One region of the Spirosoma aureum genome, then DNA from elsewhere that is predicted to be linked to it. Evidence: riboswitches for the same ligand, from Rfam matches in the RefSeq annotation. Region 1 holds a riboswitch; the other holds the start of a gene.
The links. Region 1 has a riboswitch for cobalamin ahead of metE (5-methyltetrahydropteroyltriglutamate--homocysteine S-methyltransferase). Riboswitches for the same ligand answer to the same signal wherever they lie in the genome.
Positions count from the first base shown of each region.

Region 2: another riboswitch for cobalamin. It lies ahead of G8759_RS27100 (TonB-dependent receptor plug domain-containing protein); the one in region 1 lies ahead of metE (5-methyltetrahydropteroyltriglutamate--homocysteine S-methyltransferase).

Region 1 covers NZ_CP050063.1:6,942,526-6,945,946, reverse strand. The annotation lists gene G8759_RS27595 (TonB-dependent receptor) at 1-1,224, opposite strand, end outside; gene G8759_RS27590 (DUF6660 family protein) at 1,296-1,622, opposite strand; cobalamin riboswitch at 1,758-1,973, shown strand; gene metE (5-methyltetrahydropteroyltriglutamate--homocysteine S-methyltransferase) at 2,134-3,421, shown strand, end outside.
Region 2 covers NZ_CP050063.1:6,822,507-6,825,927, forward strand. The annotation lists gene G8759_RS27095 (M16 family metallopeptidase) at 1-881, shown strand, start outside; cobalamin riboswitch at 1,008-1,197, shown strand; gene G8759_RS27100 (TonB-dependent receptor plug domain-containing protein) at 1,347-3,347, shown strand; gene G8759_RS27105 (DUF6580 family putative transport protein) at 3,418-3,421, shown strand, end outside.

The DNA.
Region 1 (3,421 bases):
CCAGTCCGATTTTGGCTGATGTTTGAAGTAACTGAGTTCAGTGAACGATGAATGTTGCAGACCATCGAACCGATAATCGGGCAGAACAATGGCTCGGTTAAAGCTGCTGTAACTGTTTTTTACGGTCAGCACCGCATCATTGGTAAATCGCTTTTCCAGCCGGAATTGCGTCGCTAACCGTCGCGAATCATTGGCCTCCGTATAGCCAGTTGCCGATTCATTCCGGATAGTTGGCAGATAACCACCCGTACGCTGTTCATTTGACCAGATCAGCCCCGCCGATACAGTCATGGTGGCGTTTGGATACCAGAATAGTTTGGGTTGCAGCGTAGTACGGGCCGTTTGGGGCAGATCAGAAAACTGGTCGTGGTTCGGGTCGAAAGCACGTTGCAGATTACGGGTAGCATAAAGCGTAATCCCAATTTTATCGTTTCGCTGGGCATAATACCCATTCAGATCAAGGCCCAGCGCCGACGTGCCGTTGATCAGGAATGACAGGTCGCGTTGACGAGTCGGTTCTTTCGTAACCAGATTGACCAGCCCCGCAATGGCTCCACTGCCATATAACGTAGACTGACAGCCTTTCACCACTTCCACCTGTTTCAGGTTAAGGGGTGGCACCTGCATAAGGCTCAACCCACTCGAAAAACCGCTGTAAAGTGGTAAGCCATCCTGCAACAGTTGCGTGTAGCGACCATCGAGCCCCTGAATCCGGAAGGTTGCATTGGCCGACATAACCGATGTCTGTTGAACCTGAATGCCCGGACTTTCACGTAGAATCACGGCGATGTTGGCCGGTTGCATATTGGCTTTTTCATCGAGTTCTTCGCCGTCAATAACCTCAACGCGAGTTGGTTCGTCGGCTACCGTTCGGCCGCTGCGGGTAGATGAAACGGTAACCTCTTCCAGGGCTTCTTCGGAGGTTTCGAGCGCAAAACGAATTGTATCGCTGATGGGTAAATTAATCGTTTGCGTAACAGACAGGAAACTCACCGCCGATGCCCTGATTTTATAGGAGCCAGCAGTTGGTAGCCGAAGCTGGGCGTTTCCGGCCGTATCGGTAACTGCGCCGTTTGTGGTGCCTATGATCAGGACGGTAGCACCGGGAATCGGTTGGTTTGTGGTCGCGTGGCGTACCGTAATGTGTAATGTATCCTGCCCCTGAGAAGCCGTGGTTCGGAAAACAGCTGCCAGAAGCAATAGGAATAGAAAAACGTTTTTCATGCTGTCGGATGAATACAATGGAACAATTCAGCCAATGGATGATTGGCCGTGATGAAATCCATGAAAAACGGTTATAATTTGGGCGGCTGCCAGACGGATTGAATTACATCCGCATGATTGGGAGACTGATACGCAAAAAACTGACGGATGGGAAAAAGGGTCGTCAGCTTAACCGACAGGCTGTAGCTGAAAATCCGGGGAATGGAAAAGCCAGCGCAGGTGGCGCAGTGGCAAAATGGACTGCAAGGTGCTTTGTGCCCATGATCATGATCGTCGGCCGGATGAGGAACTTCAGTGGTAGACGCGATACGCTCATGCGCATGGCAGTCGGCATCCGGACAGGGGAGACCCGCCAGCAGCAACAGCCAAAACGAAAAAAGGTATACGACCAACTTCATACGCATAAATGTAAAGCATGAGTTAATGCAACAGGTAGTCAAAAACGTTAACAGAAGCAGATAGGGGGCATTATGTTGATTTATTCCTTGTTTTTACCGGGCCAATCCAGTTAGTTTGCCCCAACGTTCTTTGTTTTCCGTCAAACAGGCTATGGTTTTCCTGAGAGCTTCAGGAAATTAAAAAGGAATCGTGTGAGAATCACGAGCAGACGTTGCTACTGTCAGTGACCGTTAGAAAAGGGTTTGCCCTCGATGTCCATTGTTCCAACAGCGGTTCGCCGTTGTGAAGGGATGAGAAGGACGGCAAATACCGTCACAAGCCAGGAGACTTGCCTTAGCCCTGCTGATTGCGCCTACACGCTATTAGGCTTCATCAAGATTGACCGCTTCTTCTTTTCTCTTCTTACGGCGGGGATGGGGGTGGTGTGTCGTGTTGATAAAGTACTGGTAAAGTGATAGGCGTATGGAGTTCGGCAACGAACGCGATCAATCATTTTTATCAATTAACAACATGATCGCACACAATCTCGGCTATCCACGAATCGGTAGCCACCGCGAACTCAAAAGGGCCTGTGAACAGTTGTGGGCTAACAAAATCACGCGTCAGCAATTGCAGGAAATCGGTCGGCAAATCCAACAGACCAACTGGCTGACTCAACAGCAGGCTGGCATTACGCTGGTTCCCTGCAACGACTTCTCGTTCTACGACCAGGTACTGGATATGTCCCTGACCGTAGGAGCCATTCCGAAGCGGTTTCAGCCGCTACTCGACCGGCCCGACGTTGACCGGCTGACGCTTTACTTTGCCATGGCACGCGGGTATCAGCAGGATGGTCTGGACCTGAAAGCGATGGAAATGACCAAGTGGTTCGATACCAATTATCATTACATCGTTCCGGAGTTTACCGCCGATCAGTCGTTTGAACTCTTCTCCAATACGATTTTTACTGACTTTGAAGAAGCGCAACAAACACTCGGCACAACGCCCAAACCCGTATTGATCGGCCCAGTGTCGTACCTGCTTTTGGGTAAAGAAAAAGAATCTGGTTTCGATCGGCTGGATTTGCTGGATCGGTTGTTGCCGGTTTATGAACAGGTATTGACCCACCTTCAGGCGCTGGGAGCTGACTGGATTCAGATCGATGAGCCTTGTCTGTCACTCGATCTGACCGATCGGCAGCGGGAAGCCTTTGCTGTAACGTATAATCGACTGAAAGGCCAGTTTTCCCAACTTAAATTCCTGCTGGCCTCCTACTTCGAATGCTATGGGGCTAATCTGAATCTGGTGGTTCAACTGCCCGTCGATGCCCTGCATCTTGATCTGGTCAGGTGCCCAAGCCAGCTGGAGGACTTATTGAAAACCGATTTCGTCAATCAACAGACCCACCTGTCATTGGGCGTGGTAGATGGGCGCAACATCTGGATCAATGATCTGGAGCGGTCCCTGACTATGATCCAGCGGGCAGCCGCTGTGATAGGAGCAGAGCGCCTGTTACTTGCGCCATCCTGTTCGCTGCTGCATGTTCCCTGTGATCTGAATTCAGAAACCAATGGAAAGAGCCTGACGCCCGAAATAAAGCAGTGGCTGGCCTTCGCCCGGCAAAAGCTGGATGAGGTTTCCACGTTGGTTACACTGTTCCGGGAACCGAATAACGGGCAGGCAACAGAAGCCCTGGCCGCCAATCAGGCCGCTTTGTCTTCCCGCCGACAGTCTCCGCTAATCAACCGCCCAACCGTGCAGGCTCGTCTCGCCTTGATGACAGATCAGGATGCCCGTCGGCATGGAGCGTTCGCCCAGC
Region 2 (3,421 bases), 120 kb from region 1:
TCAATCGGTTTGTATTTGAGGGTCATCCATATGCAAACCCTATTACGGGAACGCCAACGGCCGTGTCGGCCATTACGGCTAATGATGCCAGACAGTTTTATCAGAAGAATTATACTGCCGATCGGGCCGCTATTGCCATCGTGGGCGATTTCAACACGGTAGCGATGAAAAAACGGATAACCGACCTGTTCGGCAACTGGAAAACAGTGGCCGCTACATCGCCCAAATTAACCGAACCGACGGTTGCCTTCGATAAGAACCGGGTGTTGCTGGTCAACAAAGACGATGCCCGCGAAACAACGTTTCTGATTGGCGGTAAAGGCATTACGCAAAATAACCCCGACTTTATTCCGGTAACGGTTGTCAACACCATTCTGGGCGGCCGATTTACGTCCTGGCTAAACGACGCACTGCGCGTCAATTCAGGCCTTACCTACGGAGCCGGAAGCCGATTCGGCACCTTCCGCAACAGTGGAACGTTTGCCATTTCGACGTTTACAAAGGTCAGCACCACCACCGAGGCCATCGACATGGCCCTCCAGGTTCTGGACAGTTTACATCGAACAGGTATTGACGAAAAAACACTCCTTTCGGCGAAAAACTACGTAAAAGCCGACTTCCCACCCCGCTACGAATCGGCCAGTGAGCTAGCGAATCTGCTAACGGATATGTTCAGTCTGGGCTTCGATGAGTCGTTTATCAACAACTTCCAGAAGAACGTCGACGGACTGACCGTAGCCAAAACCCGGCAAATCATTGACCAGTATTTCCCTAAAACAAACCTTCAATTCGTACTCATTGGCAAAGCCGATACAATTCGGGAGAAAGTAAAAAAATACGGAACCATCACGGAGAAAGAAATAAAAGCCGACGGATTTTAGGAAAGTCTTCAGTGAGTAGTCTTCAGTGGGCAGTTGACGGCAGGCAGCTATTCAGAGCGCAGTGACTGTAGACTGCCTACTGCCCACTGAAGACTACTCAATGCCTACTTTCATCCAATTTCTCTATCTTTGCCCCGCGTTTAAGGTTTACCCGATCAGAAAGGGTAATTAAAAGGGAACACCGGTGTAAATCCGGGGCTATTCCCGTAGCTGTAAGTTCTAGTGACCAGCCAGCAAGACAAAAGCCACTGTCTCTCGACGGGAAGGCCTTGTTGGTAGAACGAGCCAGAAGACCTGCCTCAAACGAATTCATGATTCGAGCTTTCGGGTAAAAAGCCGGGGATGAAAGACATGTTTCGGTTGGGTGGTCTGATCACCTATGCGGTCACAAACGGGCCAAAAGCGCTGTTTGTCTTTTATTTCAGTTTCCGACAGCTCATTACTTAATCTCAGTTTAGCTGATTAATGATGAGCAAAATCATTACTTTATTCTCGGCCTGTCTGGCCGTATCCTGTCTGCCTGCATTGGGGCAGGAAATTCCTCCATCGTCTACAACCCGTTCGCTTCAGTTGGATGCCGTAACGGTAACGGCCAACAAGATCGAGCAAAAACTCTCGCAAACCGGTAAGGTCGTTACGGTATTGTCAGATTCTGTGCTACAACGTTACGCCACGCAATCGGTCAGTGAACTGCTCTCCCGGCAGGCTGGTCTGCAAATTGTGGGTTCTAATGGGCCATTAGGCACCAATCCTGACATTTATCTGCGGGGCGCTTCGGCCGGAAATACGCTGATTCTGTTAGATGGCCTGCCCGTTTATGACCCATCCGGAACCGCCAACACATTCGACCTGAATCTGCTTACGGTCGGAGAATGCGACCGGATCGAAATTCTACGGGGAGCGCAGTCAACCAGTTACGGGTCCGATGCGGTGGCGGGCGTAATCAATATTTTTACGAAACGGGCAGGGAACAATGCCGTTGGCAACAAACCGGTTGGCGTTACGGCTTCGGTCAATTACGGGACGTATAATACCTTCCGGGGAACGGTTGGCGTGAGCGGTCAGACAAGCCGACTTTCCTATAACGTCCAATACACACGGCTGTCTTCAGACGGGTTTTCGGCTGCCACCGACCGCACGGGCAATCAGAATTTCGACAACGACGGTTATAAACAGAATGCGCTACTGGCCAATCTGACCCTACAACTCACATCGCGTCTGAGCTGGAAATTACAGGGCATGACAACAGGCTATACGGCTGATATTGACAACGGTGCTTTCGCCGACGAAAAAGATTATATCTACAAGAACCAGTTTAAGCGATTGGCTACTGGTCTGGAATACAAGCACAAACATGGCCGATTGATGATCAATTATGGCCTTAGCGACAGTCGTCGAACGTATAAAAACGATTCAACAAAAGTTGAGTCGGGCGCTTCTGAACTTTATTCATCTCAGGAGTATGGCGGCATTGCTCATTTTGCCGAGATCTATCATAACCTCAAACTGGGTTCCTGGGGCGAATTGCTGACGGGGGCCGATTATCGGTTCAGCAATACGGATCAAAGCTACTTGTCGATCAGCTCGTTTGGGCCGTATCAGTCGCCCCCTATCGGTGCCGACACCGCCCGGATCGGGCAGGTAGGCGTCTATGCTACGGGGATTCTGACACCTTACCAGGGTTTATCCGTTGAATTAGGTGGCCGGTTTAACCGCAATTCGCTGTATGGTAACGTATTTACGTATTCCTTCAATCCGTCGTACCTGATCTCTGACCGGATTAAAGTATTTGTCAATCTGTCATCCGGTTTCCGGGCTCCGACGTTATACCAGCTGTTTTCGCCCTATGGCAACAAAGCGCTTCGTCCCGAACATAGCTGGTCGACGGAAGCGGGCGTACAGCTATTTACCCGTAGCCGAAACGCCTGGATACGTGCCGTCTATTTCGACCGGCAGATCAAAGACGTACTGTTCTTTGAATCGCTGAATTCAGCTCCGTATGGCCGCTACATCAACTTCGACCGCCAACATGATCATGGCTTGGAAGTAGAAGCGCAAACCGAACTGAACAAACTGACGCTATCAGGGAACGTTATGCTGCTCACAGGTGAGGTGAAGACAAACGTTGCGGGTCGCGATACGACATATAATAACCTGTTCCGGCGTCCGAAAACGCAGGTGAATCTAACCGCAGGTTATCGGTTCATTCCGAAACTGTTCGTTTCAGCAACAATTCGGTCGATTGGAGAACGTACCGATCGATTCTACAACAGCGAAACATTCAATACCGACAACATAACGCTGGCCGCTTATACAACGGTCGATCTCTATGCAGAAGGGAAACTTACCCCCATGTTGCGCCTGTATGCCGACGTTCGTAATGTATTTGACCAAACGTATTACGATATTTACGGCTACAACACCCGCCGTCGAAACGCCAGCGTTGGCGTTCGCTTTACCTGGTAAACATTGAGAAGTAAATACTCAGAGGACTATCAGGCTTATTGTTTACAGAAAAGAATAGAAGTAAATGCATATGA